DNA from 4 places in the Paenibacillus sp. 102 genome. Region 3 is predicted to be linked to each of the others. Evidence: predicted binding sites of a transcription regulator. Region 3 holds the regulator's gene; each other region holds the start of a gene.
The links. Region 3 encodes Rex, which represses fermentation and respiration genes when NADH is low (regulators of the CRP and FNR family bind a similar motif). Its sites were predicted from a motif close to TTGTGAAATATTTCACAA; they were not measured.

Region 1: AAIE21_RS19435 (lactate permease LctP family transporter) is a predicted target of Rex. The motif match lies at 2,149-2,166, and genes of this name have one in related genera.
Region 2: AAIE21_RS15040 (DUF1858 domain-containing protein) is a predicted target of Rex. The motif match lies at 3,034-3,051, and genes of this name have one in related genera.
Region 4: AAIE21_RS18855 (nitrate reductase subunit alpha) is a predicted target of Rex. The motif match lies at 1,039-1,056, and genes of this name have one in related genera.

The regions. Positions count from the first base shown of each region.
Region 1 covers NZ_JBCGHT010000010.1:57,695-63,234, forward strand. The annotation lists gene AAIE21_RS19420 (APC family permease) at 1-365, opposite strand, end outside; gene AAIE21_RS19425 (acid-soluble spore protein H) at 600-779, opposite strand; gene AAIE21_RS19430 (ArsR/SmtB family transcription factor) at 957-1,244, opposite strand; gene AAIE21_RS19435 (lactate permease LctP family transporter) at 2,213-3,832, shown strand; gene AAIE21_RS19440 (VOC family protein) at 3,861-4,310, opposite strand; gene AAIE21_RS19445 (hypothetical protein) at 4,973-5,540, shown strand, end outside.
Region 2 covers NZ_JBCGHT010000005.1:203,143-208,682, forward strand. The annotation lists gene spoVAD (stage V sporulation protein AD) at 1-311, shown strand, start outside; gene spoVAE (stage V sporulation protein AE) at 308-658, shown strand; gene AAIE21_RS15025 (DUF1657 domain-containing protein) at 670-876, shown strand; gene AAIE21_RS15030 (DUF421 domain-containing protein) at 898-1,767, shown strand; gene clpP (ATP-dependent Clp endopeptidase proteolytic subunit ClpP) at 2,066-2,647, shown strand; gene AAIE21_RS15040 (DUF1858 domain-containing protein) at 3,118-3,345, shown strand; gene AAIE21_RS15045 (DUF438 domain-containing protein) at 3,358-4,587, shown strand; gene AAIE21_RS15050 (HPr family phosphocarrier protein) at 4,629-4,886, opposite strand; gene whiA (DNA-binding protein WhiA) at 4,909-5,540, opposite strand, start outside.
Region 3 covers NZ_JBCGHT010000035.1:1,166-6,705, forward strand. The annotation lists gene tsaB (tRNA (adenosine(37)-N6)-threonylcarbamoyltransferase complex dimerization subunit type 1 TsaB) at 1-294, shown strand, start outside; gene rimI (ribosomal protein S18-alanine N-acetyltransferase) at 306-749, shown strand; gene tsaD (tRNA (adenosine(37)-N6)-threonylcarbamoyltransferase complex transferase subunit TsaD) at 749-1,765, shown strand; gene AAIE21_RS28385 (ABC-F family ATP-binding cassette domain-containing protein) at 2,046-3,971, opposite strand; gene AAIE21_RS28390 (redox-sensing transcriptional repressor Rex) at 4,156-4,785, shown strand; gene AAIE21_RS28395 (YdiK family protein) at 4,814-5,005, opposite strand; gene AAIE21_RS28400 (CPBP family intramembrane glutamic endopeptidase) at 5,008-5,540, opposite strand, start outside.
Region 4 covers NZ_JBCGHT010000009.1:99,419-104,958, reverse strand. The annotation lists gene AAIE21_RS18865 (NAD(P)H-dependent oxidoreductase) at 1-38, shown strand, start outside; gene AAIE21_RS18860 (Crp/Fnr family transcriptional regulator) at 279-971, shown strand; gene AAIE21_RS18855 (nitrate reductase subunit alpha) at 1,185-4,868, shown strand; gene narH (nitrate reductase subunit beta) at 4,858-5,540, shown strand, end outside.

The DNA of each region.
Region 1 (5,540 bases), on a different contig from region 3:
CATATACTAGAAGGAATAGAAGGGAAATATTCAGATAAATAGAGTGCTATTATGAGGAAGTTAATCATAGGAATAAACAAATAATCCATTAAAATTACCCAACCGACCATAAAACCTAGCCCTGGGCTCAAAGATTTTTGCGTATACGTATAAGCAGATCCAGAAATTGGATAAGCCTTTGTCATTTGTCCATAACTGTATGCCGTAAACAACATTGCAAATAGTGCAAGTATATACGCCGTTGGTATCACACCTTTAGATAAAGATTCTACAACTCCAAAGGTAGTAAATACGGTTAATGGCGCCATGTAAGCTAAACCTAGTAATACTAACTGAAAAAAATTCAACGAACGCTTTAGTTTCATTTCACTCTTCACTTTTCAACCCCCTTCTAATTTCTACTTACTCTATGCAAATTATGTTCCAATTTGTCATTGGATAGAAAAAAGCTTGTTTTTTTCATGTTTTTCCATAAAAAACAAGGGGATAGGTATCTCAAAAAATATACCAATGTGCATAAACTATGAATTGTTGCATACTTCTTGTCACTTTTATAAATAAAAAGAGAAAGTTAGCTCCTGAAAGCTAACTTTCTTTTTTTATTGCTCTTCTAACGCTGTAACATCCACTTGCACTGTTTCATGTGGTGTTTTCACATCATGTACATTCGCGATTCCACTTCCCTCATCACAGCTTTCAATCCATACTGGTACACCTTGATATGTAACATCAATTCTGCTTGAAGATGACAAAATTTGTTTCACACGCTTGATATCCATCCTTCATTCCTCCTTTTACTTATTACACTCTTATTTATCTTGTCATTTCTCTTTGAAATATATTCCATAAAAACTTTCGCACTTACCTCCTGCAGATGTTGAAGTGGAGTTTCCCACCTATTTTTATATAAAAAAAGACGTGCATCCCCGCACGTCTTTTTCCATAATATTCAAATTTTATGAAAATAATGTTTTAACAACTTCACTTACTTTTTCATTATGCACTTGATAATATACTTCTAAGCCACGTCTTTCAAAACGAACAACTTTATTTTGCTTTAATTTCGTTAAATGCTGTGAAACAGTCGATTGCGGAATTTCTAATACTTCCTGTAATTGTGTTACGTTACAAGTTCCACGTCCCATAAGCTCCATTACTAAGCGAAGACGGAGCGGGTGAGCTAACGCTCGCAACATTTGTACATCCTCTTCTGAAATACGACAATCAAATTGATTTTGATTCATAAAGTTCCCCTCATTTTTTCATTTTTATTTTCTCTTTATTTATCTTTATATATTTGTTTTTATATTTCCTGTTACGACACAACTTTATCAACCTAAAATAAAAAAATTTTTTCCTCCTTTTATCAACATACAATTAAGAGCAAAACCCCTGCTGATTTTGAATATTATACTACACGGTTTAGTGAAAAAGCAAAACATACAGATAGGTATACTTTGCTTCTAAATGCTGTTTTCTCAACCTTTTTGTTATATTTTTTCACTTACACTACTACCTGTAATGACATTGTAAAATATCACTTTGAAATGATATGCGAATGTAATCTTTTTAAGTTATTTGACCTATAAAAATTGCTTTGTTACGATGAAAAGAGTTAAATTTTGGTAAATGGAAGATTTATTGTTAAAAAGTTGCTAATAATAGGATTAATTAGTATTGCACTTGGTTATACAATTATTCAAAACTTCCTAGTGAACTACCCATCACTTAACGACCTTACAGTCTGTTTGAAGTGTGTGCTTCAAAAGTCAAAAGACTTTCTCTTTTATTGCTCCTTCACCCACAAGCCTACTGGCTCATGTCCAAAGCCTTGTATTCGCGGCGTCCCTACCGCTACCAAAAATCGATACAAACTATACGAGCAGACCTTGTTCGTGTAGAACACGAATGCCATAATATTTTAGATTCCGACCCGCATTATAATCTCTATCGATTTTCGTGCCACAATTGGAACAGAATTTGGTTTTATATAGGAATCGTGTACTTTCATATACACGATTCTTCTTTTTGTCCAGTTTATGAACAAAATGTAGCGGAATTTTTACAGTTAACACTATTATGGAATAATTATACTTTTTCACGTTGACAATAGTGCTGAGCAGGGATATACTTAGCAATGTAAGTTGATTGTGAATTATTTCACAAATAATGTGAATATCTTCACATATTATAGATAGGAGTTGTCATTATTATGAGTACTTGGACACAAATTTATGACCCGTTAAACAACATTTGGTTATCAGCACTTGTCGCTGCTCTTCCGATCTTATTCTTTGTTCTTTGTTTAACAGTATTTAAAATCAAAGGATATTTATCAGGACTTTATAGCGTAATTTTAGCAATCATTCTTTCCATATTCGTTTATAAAATGCCTGCAACTATGGCAGTATCATCTGCTGCATTTGGAGTAGCCGCTGGTTTTTATCCAATTTGTACAATCGTTATTGCAGCAATTTTTCTTTACAAATTAACAGTAAAAACTGAGCAATTTAATGTTATTCGTGACAGCATTTCCAGTATTACAAGTGACCGTCGTCTTCAAGTCTTATTAATTGCTTATTCTTTCGGTGCTTTCTTAGAAGGTGCAGCTGGCTTTGGTGTACCAGTTGCAATTACAGCAGCATTACTTGTAGGTATGGGCTTTAATCCATTAAACGCAGCAGGTATTTGTTTAGTTGCAAATATTGCTGGTGGCGCAATGGGAGCAATGGGTATTCCAGTTACAGTACCTGCTCAATTAACACAAATGGATGCATTAACTGTTGGTCGTCAAACTGTAACATTATTACCTTTCATCAGCTTTGTATTACCATTCTTACTTGTGGCAATGGTAGATGGTTTTAAAGGAATTAAAGAAACTTGGCAAGGTATCCTTGTAAGTGGTGGTTCTTTCGCTATTACTCAATTCGTTGTAACATACTATCTTGGTGCAGAATTAACTGATATTTTTGCTGCAGTTGTCAGCATGGTTACACTCGCATTATTCCTACGTGTATGGCAACCAAAATCTTCAGCTAAAACTGAAGAACAAGTAGAAAAACATAGCTACACAATGAAACAAATTTTATACGCTTGGTCACCGTTTGCATTCTTAACTGCATTCGTAACAATTTTCAATTTAAAAGCAATCAAAAGTTTATTCGCTCCAGATGGTGCGCTAGGAAGCTTAGTATGGAATATGCAGATTCCTGGTTTACACAATCAAGTTATTAAAACAACACCAATTGTAAATGCGGATACACCATTTGCAGCAATCTTCAAACTAGATGTCTTTTCATCTACAACTACTGCAATTGTACTAGCAATTATCGTATCTCTACTTGTATATCGCGCAAAAGGAAATTTAGTTAAAGAACTAACTATTGAAACATTAAAAGAGTTGAAAACTCCAATTTATACAATTTGTAGTGTAATTGCATTAGCATATGTAACAAACTATTCTGGTATGTCTTCTACTCTTGGGCTAGCTTTATCATCTACTGGCGATGCGTTTCCAATCTTATCTCCAATCTTAGGTTGGATTGGCGTATTCTTAACTGGTTCAGTGGTATCAAGTGGTTCTTTATTCGCACCACTTCAAGCAGTAACTGCAGCACAATTAGATATCGTGCCATCTACACTCGTTGCTTTAAACGTAGTCGGTGGCACAATGGCAAAAATGGTATCACCACAATCTGTCGCAGTTGCTTGTGCAGCAGTTGGACTAGTTGGTAAAGAATCTGCTCTATTTAAAACAGCACTGAAATATAGCTTAATCTTCTTAGCTATCATTAGCTTACTTCAACTTAACGCTGTATTTAATATCTTTTAAAAAAGGCTGATGACTCGTTCATCAGCCTTTACTTTGTTTTTCTCTCTAACCATTCACTAAGATATAGTACTTCACTAGTTCCAATTGATTCTTCATCTAACCTTGCGTTAAACTCTAAACTGTTTCCATCTAAATCATAAAAATAAACAGCGGCCGATGGCATCCAATCATGTACAATTGGCTCAATTGGTTCTTTTTCAAAGCTTTTTCTTAATTTCATCCCTCTCTCTTGTAACCATTCATGTGCCCTTTTTAAATCTTCTAACGTTACTCCAAAAGCAAAATGATTTGTTCTTACCTTTTCTCCCTCTGCAACTTCCCATAACCCTAACATTTGTTTCTTTTCTCCAACATAGAAAAATGCACATCTTCTTTCTTCTATTTTATGCGTAAGAACAATTCCTAATCTTTCATAAAATTCAATTGATTTTTCTAACTGTGTAACCTGCACATGCGTTTCATAAATAGATTGAATCATTTCTCTCTCCCCTTTTCATAGTGAATTCTTTTCTTCATTATAAAAAATTTCTTATTTTTAACCATCATGAATAAGGATGAGAATCCATCATACCTTTGTATGAAAAAATCCTGATATACTCTGTAATATTAAAGACAAGTGATTGTATATTTTTATTGTAAGAGCATAGGATTTCCTTTAATGTCACACATTATAATAAAATTAAGTACATCATTTATATATAATGGTGTACTTTTTTTGTTTTAAAGACCCCATTAACTACTACGACAATCCTTATTTGTAATTATTTTATCCAAACAAAAAAAGTAGTGGCAATATAGGAACGTACATTCTTCTTGAGGTGTTAAATGGAGTTTGTTAAATGTTATCTATGGAATTAAACTCACATTATAGATACTCATAATAAAGCAGCAATCTACAAAGAAAGTTAAAAATCCTAATGATTTATAAAAAAGCAGTTCGTGAGAACTGGAGTCCGACTTCTGTCCCAGTACAGTTGCTTAATAAACAAAGTAATAGGTTATGTGATTTATCACAACATCAAGACATCAATAATGTTACAAATACTAATAACGAATCATACAAACAAAAGGTTCCTTTTTATAATTGGCTGGAAGAATAAATTATAAGTAATGCGATTAAAAGATAAGTAGGTGTTGTTTATGATTAACTATCAGTATCACTATTGCCCTGAAGGAATTGAAAGTCGTTATGAATTATTGGTTTTTAATTGTGAGAATGTTCCTTTTCTACCTTTAACAGATCATTACCACGATTGTATAGGAAGAATTGATAAAAGTACGGCTCTTTCGTATTTGAAACGCCTTCTTCCCTTTTTTAGTTGGTTAGACCAGTCTAGTAACTATCAGGGAAATCGGATTCAGTGGAATGAACCACCCGAAGCCATACGTATAGCTGTTGAAGATTATCTAATGAATGAGATGGGATGTAAAATTCGTGAAAAGGACACCTTTCGGTTTGTGAAGCGTACAAGCAAAAGTCCTAATACTGTTAACTATTTTCTATCAGCCTTAAAATCATTCTATAAATCTCTTATTCGACTAAAACATTACAATTATACGAACCCCTTAATAGATTCTTATGCCATTTTAGGTGATTATAAAAGTCAAACCGAAAGTGTAAGAAAGGATAAACCTCGTATGCCGGCTGAAGCAGGAACAGAAGATGCAATACCACATAGAAGGCTGACTGATTCATATTTCAAGCTAA
Region 2 (5,540 bases), on a different contig from region 3:
ATGTCGGGCGTGAAATTGCTTATGATTTACTGCATAAGCACGGAACAAAAGTAGCAAGTGAACAGTTTCAAGATTGCGGATTACTTATTTATAGAGAGGGTCAACCTGTATTAGCTGGAGCAAGTGGTCCCGGTTGTTCAGCGACCGTCGTATACGGACATTTATTGAACAGAATGAAAAAAGGAGAATTCAATCGAATACTTGTCGTAGCTACTGGTGCTTTACTATCCCCTCTTACCTTCCAGCAAGACGAGTCTATTCCGTGTATCGCTCATGCCGTATCGATTGAATTTGGAGGTGTACAACAATGATCTTTTTCTGGGCCTTTGTCGTCGGTGGGCTCATCTGCGTAATCGGGCAGCTTATGTTTGACGTCGGTAAGCTCACACCCGCTCACACAATGGCAACGCTCGTTGTTGCTGGTGCGATACTAGATGGATTCGGTCTGTACGAGCCTTTAATTGATTTTGCAGGCGCTGGAGCAACGGTTCCGATTACAAGTTTCGGGAACGCCCTTGTTCATGGAGCTATGGCCGAAGCAGCCAAACATGGCATTGTCGGTGTAATAACAGGTATGTTTAAAGTCACAAGTGCCGGTATATCTGCAGCCATTATATTCGGATTTATCGGAGCATTACTATTTAAACCAAAAGGATAAGAGGTGTTTGCATGACCGTTATCGCCAGCGTAAAAACATGTCTCGCAAGTTTAAAAAGCGCACAAGCAAGTTTAAGTACATTTTCACAAAATGCCGCTGATGAAGAAGCAAAACGGGTTTTCCATGAATGTATGATGGAAATGGACAGTGTAATCGCTGACCTTAAAAGTAGAATTTCAGTATTAGAACGAGAAGAACCACAATATAAAGGATTTTAGGTAGAACAGGAGGAAATTAACATGCCTCATGTATCAGACTGGTTACTTGTCATTATACGTTCTTTAGCTATTTTAGTTATTTTATTTTCAATGACAAAATTGCTTGGAAAAAGACAAATCTCACAGCTTTCATTTTTCGAATACGTTGCAGGTTTGACAATCGGTAACATCGCTGCTGAAGTTACATCAGGATTGGAACGAAACTTTTGGCATGGTGTTTCTAGTATGCTTGTTTTTTCTCTTGTTCCATTTTTCGCAGGTATGGTTGCTTTAAAAAACAAGCGGCTCAGAAATTTCATTGAAGGAAAAGCAACTGTTTTTATAAAAGACGGAAAAGTTCTTGAGGATAATTTAAAGAAAGAAAATTATACAATTGATGAATTACTAGAGCTTCTTAGAAAGAGGAATGTATTTAACATAGCAGACATTGAATATGCTGTATTGGAGTCGGGCGGTGAACTAAATGTCTTGTTAAAGAGAGACAAACAGCCACTTACTCCAAAAGATATTGGTTTACAAGTCGCACCTGCAAAAGAAACACAAACTGTCATTATGGATGGGAATGTACTTGATGAACCACTTGCAGCCAGTGGTCATAATCGCGCCTGGCTTCATGCCGAATTAGAAAAAATCGGCGTCGTGATAGAAAATGTTTTTATTGGACAAATCGATTCTTACGGACAACTTACTGTCGATATTTATGATGATAAACTTCAAATGCCGTCTCCTCAAGATAAACCATTATTATTGGCTTCTTTGAAAAAATGCCAGGCTGATCTTGAATTATTTTCATTAGAAACAAATTCAAAATCAGCAAGTCAAATGTATAGCAAAAACGCAAAACAAATTGAAACTATTTTAAATAGAGTAACCTATCTTTTAAAGGAATAATAAGCAAAAGAACGCTTCTACAGAAAAGGCGTTCTTTTGTTATTTCGCCAACAGAATATCCTCCCTTTTCACACCCTTCCCTTTCCCCCACTGATTAACGTTTCACTTTATCAAATACGTTTAAATTTATATAATTCGGTTATGATGTTGAAGATACATAAGCAGGGAATTTCAAATACATAGCGAATAAATCATGATACAACTACATATTTTTTTTGATTTAAGTGGTTTCGTTTGACCTTTATTGACCATAATTGTATTATAAGACTAAGAAAGCTTTCAAAGGAGGAAATAACAGATGAATTTAATTCCTACAGTAATTGAACAAACAAATCGTGGAGAACGCGCTTACGATATTTACTCTCGCCTATTAAAAGACCGCATCATTATGCTTGGTAGTGCAATTGATGACAACGTAGCAAACTCAATCGTTTCCCAGCTTTTATTCTTGGAATCCCAAGACCCTGAAAAAGATATTCACATATACATCAACAGCCCTGGTGGTTCTATCACAGCAGGTATGGCAATTTACGATACAATGCAATTTATTAAACCACAAGTATCAACAATTTGTATCGGTATGGCAGCATCTATGGGTGCTTTCCTACTTGCAGCAGGTGAAAAAGGAAAACGTTTCGCACTTCCAAACAGTGAAGTTATGATTCACCAACCACTTGGCGGTGCACAAGGTCAAGCGACTGAAATTGAAATCGCTGCAAAACGTATCCTATTCTTACGTGAAAAATTAAACCAAATTCTTGCTGATCGCACAGGTCAACCATTAGAAGTACTACAACGCGACACAGACCGCGACAACTTCATGACAGCAGAAAGAGCACTAGAATACGGCTTAATCGATAAAATCTTTACAAACCGTTAATATATTAAAAGCGAAAGCGGCTCGTTTAGAACAGGAGGACGTTGGAACCCCCTCGGACGAGGCGCTTTTTGCCTCGTCCGAGGGGGCGAAACGACCGGACATTCTAGCCGCCGGAGCTGGATAATACTAAAAGCAGAAGCGGCTCGTTTAGAACTGCTCTCAAAAAGGCTATCGCTCATGCGATAGCCTTTCTTATTGACCATTTCACAAAATATATCAGCAATTTTTTCAATATATCGCCTACTTCTCATGATATATCGGCGCAAATTGAAATATATCGACGATTCGACACAACATATCGACCACTCGACAAAATTACCTCTCCCACCCTCTCCATACCCATTATTTAATACAGAAAAAGTGACAAACCTGTAAAAAAAACAAATGTGTGATTTGGCTCACAATCATATTCCGATCTTTATGTTACAGTGTAAATGATAATTCATATCATTTATTTCGAGGTGAGAATGATGCCAAAACAAATTAATTTTCATCACACTGTTTATGATTTAACAACTCAACATCCTGAAATCATCCCAATTTTAAAAAAGCTTGGCTTTGAAAATATAACAAAACCTAATATGCTGCAAACAGTTGGACGTGTAATGACTATTCCGAAAGGGTGCCGAATGAAAGGTATTTCATTGGACACAGTAAAAGAAGCTTTTCAAAATAGTGGATTTAACATTAACGAGTAGAGGAGAATCCTTATGAGCGAAATGATTAATAACCGTGAACAAGAAAATATAAATAGCTCTGAACGACAAACAATCTTAAAGACTATTATTAAAGATCTTCATAACGGAAAAAACATTGAAGATGTAACAACTCAGTTTCAAGAAGCAATCGGAAATATTACTGTAGCAGAAATTTCAAAGCTCGAACAGGCACTTATGGAGGAAGAAGAAATTCCAGTTGAAGAAGTACAACGCTTATGCTCCGTTCATACAGCTGTTTTTAAAGGATCCATTGAAGAAATTCATCAATCTAATAAACAAGAAGAGCAACCAGGCCATCCCATTCATACATTTAAACTGGAAAACAAAGAAATCGATCTACTTGTGAATTTCAAACTTCAACTTCACTATGAACATTTTGAAAAAGAAGATAACGAAGAAAATATTTATAAACTAATAGAAGACTTAAATTTATTACTAGATGTTGATAAACATTATAGCCGGAAAGAAAATCTACTTTTCCCTTATTTAGAGAAATACGGCATTTATGGGCCAACTCAAGTCATGTGGGGCGTTGATGACAGAATTCGTGCCGCTATTAAAGAAGCAAAACAAAAATTAGTAAATTATAATCAAGATAAAAAATCAGTCTTAGACCGCGTTTCTTTCGTCATCCATGACGTAACTGAAATGATTTTTAAAGAAGAAAATATTTTATTTCCGATGGCCCTTCAAACTCTTACAGAAGATGAATGGTTAAAAATCGCTCATGAAAGTGATGAAATCGGCTACTGCTTAACAAGTCCTACAAGTACATGGAAACCAGAAAGAAATATGATTAAAGAAGAAGCCATATCCGAAGGACTGATTCGTTTCGAAACAGGTATATTATCTTTAAAGCAGTTAGAACTAATGTTAAATCACTTACCTGTTGATATTACATTCATTGATGAAAATGATGTTGTGCGCTACTTCTCTCATGGAAAAGAACGAATCTTTGCCCGCACGAAAGCTGTCATTGGTCGAACAGTCCAAAACTGCCATCCTCCAAAAAGCGTTCATGTCGTTGAAAAACTCTTAGAAGATTTCAAATCTGGAAAAAAAGATTGCGAAGATTTTTGGATTCAATTTCAAGATAAATATGTATATATTCGCTACTTCGCAGTGCGAAATACAGATGGGAAATATATGGGTACTGTCGAATTCACACAAAACATTCAACCAATTCGTGAGCTCCAAGGAGAAAAACGGATCCTTTCATAATTTATCCAATCAAAAAAGCTATCGCTACATGCGATAGCTTTTTACTGTTTATTTTGTACATATGCTGCCAGCGCTTCTAAAGCTGCTTCCGCATCTGAACCTTCTGTTATAATCGTTACGTTGCTGCCAGACCCAATCGCTAAGCTCATAATCCCCATTATGCTCTTCGCATTGACTGTTTTGCCATCTTTCTCAATGAAAATATCAGCATGAAAACGATTTGCCTCTTGTACAAACAACGCAGCCGGACGTGCTTGTAAGCCGTTTTTTAATGCAACCTCAACTTGTTTCTGAACCATAGCTCCCATTTCCCCTTTACCGTTATTTTTTTGCTACCGGTTCCCCCGCGCGTAATTTCTCTGCAATTTCATCGATTTTACGCAAGCGATGATTGATACCTGATTTACTAATTTTCCCCCCAGATACCATCTCGCCTAGTTCTTTCAATGTTACATCTTGATAATTAATACGTAATTGTGCAATCTCTCGTAATTTATCTGGCAAAACATCGAGTCCAACCGTTTCATCAATGTAACGAATATTTTCAATCTGCCTTAAAGCGGCACCAATTGTTTTATTTAAATTGGCTGTTTCGCAGTTCACTAAACGATTGACCGAATTACGCATATCACGAACAATACGAATATCCTCAAATCTTAACAATGCATTATGTGCACCGATAATGTTTAAAAACTCCGTAATTTTCTCCGCCTCTTTTAAATACGTAATGTACCCTTTACGCCTTTCCAGTGTCTTACTATTTAAATCAAATCCGTTCATCAGTTCACATATAGAATCATTATGTTCCTTGTATAACGAAAAGACCTCTAAATGATAAGATGATGTTTCTGGGTTATTTACTGAACCACCTGCTAAAAATGCACCTCTTAAATAGGATCGTTTGCAGCATTTCTTTTCAATCAATTCTTGTGAAATATTACGAATAAATGAAA
Region 3 (5,540 bases):
TCTTCTATAGAGGATGACCGAATTGTTCTTATTGTGGATTGGTTACAGATGTTAAAAGATAAGGGACAACCTGTGTTATTTATCGGAAATGATGTAAAGCTGCATAAAGAAACGATTGTGGAATATTTAGGAGAGCAGGCTGTGTTTGCTTCTTTTACAAAGAATAATCCAAGGCCAAGTGAGTTAGCATTTTTAGGATTACAAAAAGAGGAGCAAAGTGTCCATACATTTGTTCCGAGCTATCTCCGTTTAGCAGAAGCAGAAACAAAATGGCTAGAGAGTCAGAAAAAATAGGGGTTATCAAAATGAATATTACATTTAGAAAGATGACGACTGATGATATTCCTCAAATTATAGCTATTGAAGAAGCATCTTTCCCAACCCCTTGGACTGCTGATGCATTTCATCGTGAATTAACAACGAATGAGTATGCACATTATGTTGTGGTAGAAAAAGATGATGTGGTAATTGGATACTGTGGATTGTGGATAATTATTGATGAATCACATATTACGAACATAGCCATTTTGCCAGAATATCGTGGTCAAAAACTTGGAGATGCTTTGCTAAAAGAAGTAATGGATCAAGCAAAGGGAATGGGAGCGAAAACGATGACACTTGAAGTTCGCGTGTCAAATGAAGTAGCGAAACAGTTATACCGAAAATATGGATTCCAAAACGGTGGGATTCGGAAACGATACTATACAGACAATTATGAAGATGGTCTTGTAATGTGGGTGAATATATAATGGAAAAAAATACGATTATACTTGGTATTGAAACAAGCTGTGATGAAACAGCCGTAGCAGTTGTGAAAAATGGAACAGAAATAGTAGCAAATATTGTGGCTTCCCAGATTGAAAGCCATAAACGTTTTGGTGGTGTTGTACCAGAAATTGCATCTCGCCATCATGTAGAACAAATTACAGTTGTATTAGAAGAAGCACTAAAAGAAGCGAATATCTCTTTTGAAGATATTGATGCAATTGCTGTGACGGAGGGACCTGGGTTAGTAGGGGCACTTTTAATTGGTGTAAATGCAGCTAAAGCAGTTGCCTTCGCTCATAATATTCCTCTTGTTGGTGTTCATCATATTGCTGGGCATATTTATGCGAATCGCTTAGTAAAAGAACTACAATTCCCGTTGTTATCACTTGTTGTGTCTGGAGGACATACAGAGCTTGTTTATATGAAAGAACATGGTTCGTTTGAAGTAATTGGCGAAACAAGAGATGATGCGGCAGGAGAAGCATATGATAAAGTTGCACGTACATTATCTATGCCGTATCCAGGTGGTCCTCATATTGATCGTCTTGCTCATGAAGGAAAGCCAACCATTGATTTACCACGTGCATGGCTAGAACCAGATTCATATGACTTTAGCTTCAGTGGATTGAAATCAGCAGTTATCAACACTGTGCATAACGCAAAACAACGCGGGGAAGAAATTGCACCAGAGGATTTAGCAGCTAGCTTCCAAGCGAGTGTAATAGATGTACTCGTAACGAAAGCAGTTCGTGCAGCAGAAGCGTATGATGTAGAACAAGTACTTCTTGCTGGTGGTGTTGCAGCGAATAAAGGACTTCGTGCACGTTTAGAGGAAGAGTTTGCGAAAAAAGAAGAAATCGAGCTTATTATTCCACCGTTATCCTTGTGCACAGATAATGCAGCAATGATTGCAGCAGCAGGCACAATTGCATATGAAAAAGGAAAGCGTGCAACATTGGCTTTAAATGCAAATCCAGGATTAGATATTGAAGCATAGTTATGCACATAATTAACCACAACCTGTGGATAAAACCCACATTATCTGTTGATAATGTGGGTTTTATTGTGAATATTAAGTGTGTATAACTTTTTAGTTGTTCGTGGATAATGTGGAAAAGTTATTTTTGTGTTTATATAATAAAGGTGGATATGTGTATAAGGTTGTGGATAATGACATCAAGGTCAGACCTTTGACCATAGTCTTTTGTATTGAAAAATAAACAAAGTAGTTGAATGGCCTTCAACTACTTTGTTTTCGTTATATGAATATATAGGGGTTATACGTGTAACTCTTCCCATTCCGCCATAAACTTCTCTAATTCTTCTTGTTTTGTTTGCTTTGCAGTTGTAATCTCACTAGCTCGTTCGTAGTCGGCATATACTTCAGGTAGACAAAGCTCTTCTTCTAATTGTGCAATTTCTTCTTCTAAATTTGCAATGTTTTGTTCAATTTCTTCAATCTTTCGGATGCGTTGGCGTTCTGATTTTTTACGTTCTTTTTCTTCAAGATAATTTAATTTTTCTTGAGCAATCGTTTTTTGGACTGGTACATCCGCTCCTTGTTGTTCAAATTCCGCACGTTCAATCATTTCATTTTTCTTTTCAATATAGTAATCATAGTCACCTAAATATTCTTGTGCACCATCTGTTGATAACTCAACAACTGTAGTTGTGACACGGTTAATGAAATAGCGATCATGAGAAACGAATAAAAGAGTTCCAGGATAATCAATTAAGGCATTTTCTAAAATCTCTTTACTATTTAAATCGAGATGGTTTGTTGGCTCATCGAGAATCAGTAAATTAGATTTTTGCATCATCAATTTTGCTAGAGCTAATCGAGCCTTTTGGCCACCACTTAAGGAAGACACGGGTTTTAATACATCATCCCCTGTAAATAAAAAGTTACCGAGTATCGTGCGGATTTCTTTTTCTGGCTCTAGTGGATAATCATCCCATAGTTCGTTTAAAACACGCTTAGATGATGTTAAGTTTGCCTGTTCTTGATCATAATACCCAATAGATACATTTGAACCGAAAGAAACTTCACCGCTTAACGTCTTTAATTTATTCACAATCGATTTTAATAATGTAGATTTCCCAATACCATTTGGACCAACTAGTGCGACACTATCACCGCGGGTTAAGCGCATATTTACATGCTCAATAACTGGTTCTTTTTCATATCCAATTGAAACATCCTTTACTTGTAATACGTCGTTTCCGCTTTGTTTTTCGATATCAAAGTGGAAGGATGCTGATTTAGAATCACCTAATGGTCTGGTCAGTAATTCCATCCTATCTAATTGTTTACGGCGACTTTGTGCACGTTTTGTTGTAGAGGCACGGGCAATGTTCTTTTGGACAAAGTCTTCTAGTTTAGCAATTTCCTCTTGTTGTTTCTCATAACGCTTCATTTCCTGCTCATATAGTGCAGCTTTTAAATCTGAATATTTACTGTAGTTACCAACATATCGTCTGCTTTCTTTATTAGAAATTTCATATACTTGTGTAACAAGCTTGTCTAAAAAGTAGCGATCGTGGGAAACGATTAAAATAGCTCCAGGATAGCCTTGTAGATATTGTTCAAGCCATGTTAATGTATCGATATCTAAATGGTTTGTTGGTTCGTCCAAGATGAGTAAGTCTGGTTTTGTTAATAGCAGCTTACCAAGAGCGAGTCTTGTTTTCTGTCCACCACTTAACGTAGAAATCGTTGTTTGGTGTGTTTCAACTGGAAAACCAAGTCCACTTAAGATGGAGCGAATATCAGCTTCATATTGATAACCACCTTGATCTTTGTAGTCTAGCTGCAATTGATCATAATCAGCGAGTAATTTTTCGTACGTAGCAGCATTTGAAAAGTTCTCTTCCTTACCCATTTCTTGCTCTAACCTTCGAAGTTTCTTTTCCATCTGCTGCAGATGAGTAAAGACAGTAATCATTTCATCCCAAATTGTTAAAGAAGTTTCCAGACCGGTATTTTGAGCCAAATAACCAATTGAAACATCTTTTGGTTTTATAATTTCTCCACCATCGTGAGATAATTCACCGGCAATTATTTTTAATAATGTAGATTTTCCAGCACCATTTCGACCGACTAGTGCAATACGATCTTTTGTTTGAACTTCCAATTTAATGTTTGCAAGAATTGTTTCAGCACCGTATAATTTTGAAAGCCCATTCACTTGTAATAGAATCAATGTTTTCACCTCAAATAATTTCTTAACTTTGCCATGTTTATATTTCTCAATCATACTAAAAATAGTGTATAGTTTAAAATAAAGAGAGAAGTCTTCTCTCTATTATACAAGGAAAGTCATAAGTGCTAAACTTCTGTATTTGTTTTAAATCTGTGAACAAAGATAGGAAGAGAGGAGAGGTTATATGGATCAGCAAAAGATTCCGCAGGCTACAGCCAAACGATTGCCTCTATACTATCGATTTATCCAAAACTTATCTCTTTCTGGTAAGCAGCGTGTTTCATCGGCAGAATTGAGTGAAGCTGTAAAAGTAGATTCAGCAACAATTCGAAGAGATTTTTCATATTTTGGAGCGTTAGGGAAAAAGGGATATGGATATAATGTGAATTATTTACTATCATTCTTCCGAGAAACGCTCGATCAAGATGATATAACACGTGTAGCACTTATTGGAGTGGGTAATTTAGGGACCGCTTTCTTACATTACAATTTCACGAAAAATAATAATACAAAGATTGAAATGGCGTTTGATGTCAATGAAGAGAAAGTTGGAAAAGAAATCGGAGGAATTCCTGTATATCATTTGGATGAATTAGAAGAGCGTTTAACAAATGATATACAAGTGGCAATATTAACAGTACCTGCTACCGTTGCACAAGCTGTAGCAGATCGATTGGCCGAAACAAATGTACACGGAATTTTAAATTTTACACCGGCACGGTTAAATGTGTCAGAAAATATAAGAATTCATCATATTGATTTAGCTGTAGAATTACAAACACTCGTTTATTTTTTGAAAAATTATCCACAATAAAACGCAGAGGAAATCCCTCTGCGTTTTATTATTGCTTTTTCTTTGTAAATTTGACTAAGATAAGTCGAAGTGCCAAATTAAAATCAATTGTTGCCATAGCAGCAAACAGTAGTGTCCAAAAGTTCCAAATTGTATCTGTAACGTTCGTAATTGCGAAACGTGTAAAGACACATCCAAGAAGGAAATATAGTGCTGCCATAAACAATGGTGAGTTCCTCATATTTAAAATCCTCCGATAAATCCTTGCATTTTTTCTGCTTGTTTAATCATTTCTTGTATTTGTTCGTTACTTACTAGTACTTGGGTTATTGCAACTAATGTATTCATCGCAACGTGAGCCATAATAGGAACGATGATTCGTTTCGTTTTCACATATAGAAAAGCGAAAACAAGTCCCATGGAAGTGTATACTAACAAGTGTGTAAAATCAAAGTGAATTGCCGCGAAAACAAGTGAACTAATAATTGCCGCGATAAAGAAATTAAATCTTTTATAGAGTGTTCCAAATAAAATTTTTCTAAAGACAATCTCTTCTAAAATAGGTCCGATGATAGATATAACAATAAGAAACCATGGAGTAGCTCTTGCTATTTCCATCAAGTCTTGGGTATTTTGAGAACCCGGATTAATCCCTAATAATCGCATTTCAATATTAGCTGCAAGTATTTGAGCAAACATAGCTAAAAAGAAACCGATAAAAATCCAACCGATTGTAGCAGAAATGCTAGCTCGCTTCGTATCTAAATGTCTTTCAC
Region 4 (5,540 bases), on a different contig from region 3:
GTCAAACGATGGATATGATTGTAGAATGGATTAAATAATGTAAAGAGTGTACTTTTTTGAGGATATTGGAAAACAGGAGCCAGCAAACTCCTGTTTTTTTCGTTATTTGTCGCAAAATCGATATTTTTTATCGAATTGCTTTTTTTCAGCACGAAAAGTGCGCTTGTTCACAGCTAAATATGAACTTATCACCTATAATTAAAAGATATTTCTTGCATTTTCATCATGTTTACATCCAAAATAAGAAGTAGACTGCTTTTAAAAGAAAGGTGATTGCTGTGACAAACCGTACGGCATTATCAGAAGATTTAAAGGAATTGCTTGCATCTGTTGAATATAAAATGCAGATTAATAAAGGAAGTTATATTTTCCAAGAGGGTGTGGAGGCAAAAGAACTCTATATCGTTCGCTCTGGAAAAGTGCAGATTAGTAAAATTAGTGCTGACGGACAGGAGTTAACACTTCGCATTTGTTCAACGCACGATATCATCGGAGAATTAACATTATTTACGGACAATGCAAAGTATTTATTAAATGCGAAATGCCTTGAAAATGTTGAGGTTGGCGTAATTAAACGAGATGCTTTAGAGAAGGCATTACTTGAAAAACCAGCCCTTGCCTTTGAATTTATGAAATGGATTAGTGAGCATTTAAGAAGAATGCAAACGAAATTCCGTGATTTAGTATTACATGGTAAAAAAGGTGCTCTTTATTCGACTCTTATTCGTATGACGAATAGTTATGGCGTATTAAAAGAAAACGGCATCCTTATCGATCTACCTTTAACAAATCAAGAGCTTGCGAATTTCTGTGCAACCTCACGTGAAAGTGTCAACCGTATGTTAAATGATTTAAAAAAACAAGGAATTATTTCTATTCATAAAGGAAAAATCACGATTCATAATTTACAATTTTTAAAATGCGAAATTGCTTGTGAAGATTGTCCTGCCTCTGTTTGTAGTATTGAGTAGCCTCTCTATTTGAGATGCTACTCTTTTTTTCTTTCTCCTTTACTCTACAAAAAAAAATCACTCTTCGATGTGAAAAATGTCACAACTTCCCAAAAAATGTTATAAATCTGATTTTTGACAATCTGTTGAACTGTGATAGATATCACATCTCTATTTGCCCAGGTCTCTTATATTGAAAGTAAGCAAGAGAGACGTAATAAAGGAGTGAACAGTATGAAAAAGAAACCTTCAGCATTAATGAAACGTTTAAAATATTTTTCTCCAATAGATCGCTATAACAACAATCATACACAAGAAACATATGAAGATCGCGAATGGGAAAACGTGTATAGAAAACGCTGGCAACACGATAAAGTAATTCGTTCTACACACGGTGTAAACTGTACTGGCTCTTGTAGCTGGAACATCTACGTAAAGGACGGAATTGTAACTTGGGAAGGTCAAGAGCTAAACTATCCATCAACCGGCCCTGATATGCCAGACTTTGAACCACGAGGATGTCCGCGCGGAGCAAGTTTTTCTTGGTACATTTATAGTCCACTTCGCGTGAAATATCCATATGTACGTGGCGTACTTTGGAATATGTGGCAAGAAGAACTACAAAATCACAAATCACCACTAGACGCTTGGAAAAGCATTGTGGAAAATCCTGAAAAAGCACGTACTTATAAAGGGGCACGCGGTAAAGGTGGATTCATCAGAGCAAATTGGGATGAAGTATTACAACTTGTTGCCGCTTCTTTACTCTATACGGTAATCAAATATGGTCCAGACCGAAATGTTGGTTTCTCGCCAATTCCAGCCATGTCAATGCTAAGTCATGCCGCTGGTAGCCGCTTTATGCAGCTCATGGGCGGTCCTATGCTTAGCTTCTACGATTGGTACGCTGATTTGCCACCAGCTTCTCCGCAAATTTGGGGTGATCAAACGGATGTACCTGAAAGTAGTGATTGGTATAATTCTGGTTACATTATGACATGGGGTTCAAACGTACCAATGACAAGAACGCCCGATGCCCACTTCTTAGCGGAGGTGCGCTATAAAGGAACGAAAGTTGTTTCCGTAAGTCCTGATTTTGCGGAATCCACAAAGTTTGCCGATGATTGGATTAGCGTAAAGCAAGGTACCGACGGTGCGCTTGCGATGGCAATGGGTCACGTCATTTTACAAGAATTTTATGTGGATAAACAAGTGGAATACTTCACAAATTACGCAAAACAATATACTGATTTCCCGTTCTTTGTCACATTAAAACAACAAGGAGATCAATTCGTTGCAGATCGCTTCTTAAACGCAAATGATATCGGCCGTGAAACAAAGCTTGGCGAATGGAAACCCGTTCTTTGGAACGATAACACGAAAGATTTTGCAACACCTCATGGCACAATGGGTTCACGCTGGGATAACGAAAAGAAATGGAACTTGCGTTTAGAAGATGAACAAACCGGCGAAAAAATTGATCCACGCCTTTCCTTACTCGGTATGGAAGATGCTGTTGGAACTGTACAAATTCCGTACTTCTCTGATGATGGGAACAAAGTATTAGAACGTACAATTCCAGTGAAAAAAATCACTACACCAGAAGGTGACATTTTCGTTACAACTGTGTACGACTTAACGCTAGCAAACTACGGTGTTAACCGCGGACTTGGCGGGCAAGAGCCGAAAGATTTTAATGATGATATGCCATTTACACCAGCATGGCAAGAGAAAATGACCGGAGTAAAACGTGAACTTATTATTCAAATCGCGCGTGAGTTTGCTCAAAATGCTGTTGATACAAATGGACGCTCGATGATTATTGTCGGCGCTGGTATTAACCATTGGTTTAACTCTGATACGATTTACCGCGCAGTTCTAAATCTTGTTCTTCTCGTTGGTGCACAAGGTGTAAACGGCGGCGGCTGGGCTCATTATGTTGGGCAAGAAAAATTACGACCAGCAGAAGGTTGGCAAACCATCGCCATGGCAAAAGACTGGCAAGGTCCACCGAAACTACAAAACGGTACATCCTTCTTCTATTTTGTAACAGATCAATGGCGCTATGAAGATACACCAGTTGGACACTTAGCATCGCCAATAGTTGGCAACTCACGTTATCAACATCACGGTGATTACAATGTGTTAGCTGCTCGTCTTGGCTGGTTACCTTCTTATCCAACATTCGAGAAGAATGGAATTGAATTATATAAAGAAGCAGTGGCTAGTGGTGCAACAACAAAAGAAGAAATCGGAAAATATGTTGCACAAAAGCTAAAAGAAAAAGAACTTAAATTTGCAATTGAAGACCCTGATAACAAAAATAACTTCCCGCGCAACTTATTCGTATGGCGCGCAAACTTAATCTCAAGTTCCGGTAAAGGACACGAGTATTTCTTAAAACATTTATTAGGTACAACAAACGGATTAATGAACGACGATAGCGATTCATTACGACCAGAGGAAATAAAGTGGCATGAAGAAGCACCAGAAGGAAAGCTTGATCTACTGATCAACTTAGATTTCCGTATGGCCGGAACAGCACTGTATTCTGATATCGTCCTTCCTGCCTCAACTTGGTATGAAAAACACGATTTAAGTAGTACAGATATGCATCCGTTCGTACATCCATTTAATCCAGCAATTGGTTCACCATGGGAAGCTCGCTCTGACTGGGATATTTTCTCCTCCCTTTCTAAAGCTGTTTCGGATTTAGCTACAGAGCTTGACCTTGAGCCAATGAAAGAAGTCGTGGCAACACCACTTCTTCACGATACACCGCAGGAATTAGCACAGCCGCTTGGGCAAATTAAAGATTGGAGCAAAGGCGAGTGTGAACCAATTCCAGGAAAAACAATGCCGCAAATTCATGTTGTGGAACACGATTATAAAACGATTTATGACAAGATGACCGCGCTTGGACCAAACGCCGGAAAACAGCCAATTGGTACGAAAGGGATTTCCTGGTCAGCAGAAAAAGAATATGAACAATTAAAGAGTCGATTAGGCGTGATTCGCACTGATTCTATCGCAAAAGGATGCCCTGACATAAAAGAAGCCATCAATGCTGCTGAAGCAGTGTTAACTCTTTCTTCTACAACGAATGGTCATATGGCTGTAAAAGCATGGGAAGCTCTTGAAAAACAAACAGATTTAAAATTGCGTGATTTAGCGGAAGAACGTGAAGAAGAATGCTTCACATTCGAACAAATTACTGCGCAGCCAAAAACGGTAATTACCTCCCCTGCCTTTACTGGTTCTGAAAAAGGTGGACGTCGTTACTCACCATTTACAACAAATGTCGAGCGTCTTATCCCTTGGAGAACGATAACTGGACGACAATCATTCTACTTAGATCACGATATGATGAAGGAATTCGGTGAAACAATGGCTACATTTAAGCCAATTCTGCAGCATAAACCGTTCCGTAAATCACGTCCTGAAGTAGAAGGAAAAGAAATTACGCTGAACTATTTAACGCCGCACAATAAATGGTCGATTCATAGTATGTACTTCGATTCCTTACCGATGTTAACGTTATTCCGCGGTGGTCCAACTGTTTGGATGAACAAAGATGACGCAGCTGAAGCTGGCGTTGCTGATAACGACTGGATCGAATGCTTTAACCGTAACGGCGTTGTTGTAGCGCGTGCCGTTGTAACACACCGCATACCAAGAGGAATGGCCTTTATGCACCATGCACAAGACCGTCACATTAACGTGCCTGGTACAAAATTAACAAGCAATCGTGGAGGAACACATAATAGCCCAACCCGCATTCATGTCAAACCAACACATATGATTGGTGGATACGGTCAATTAAGCTATGGATTTAACTACTATGGTCCAACTGGTAATCAGCGTGACTTAAACGTCGTAATCCGCAAACTGAAGGAGGTAGATTGGCTTGAAGATTAAAGCGCAAGTCGGAATGGTAATGAACCTAGATAAATGCATCGGCTGCCACACTTGTAGCGTAACGTGCAAAAACACCTGGACGAATCGTCCAGGTGCTGAATATATGTATTTCAACAACGTGGAAACAAAACCAGGTATCGGTTATCCAAAACAATGGGAAGATCAAGAAAAATATAAAGGTGGCTGGGAATTAAAAAATGGTGAAATCCAGCTAAAATCTGGTTCAAAAATGAAACGCCTCATGAACATTTTCCATAACCCAGATCAACCTACTATCGATGATTACTTTGAACCTTGGAACTATGATTATGAAACATTAACAAACAGCCCGCAACGTAAACATCAGCCAGTAGCTCGCCCGAAGTCAGCAATTACTGGCGAGTTTATCGATAAAATTGAATGGGGACCAAACTGGGAAGATGATTTAGCAGGTGGACATATAACAGGCTTGCAAGATCCGAATGTTAAGAAAATGGAAGAAGAGATTAAAACAGACTTTGAAAATGTCTTTATGATGTATCTCCCTCGCATTTGCGAACATTGTATGAACCCATCTTGCGTCTCTTCTTGCCCATCTGGTGCGATGTATAAACGTGAGGAAGATGGCATTGTCCTTGTTGACCAAAATGCATGCCGCGCATGGAGATTTTGTGTATCTTCTTGCCCATATAA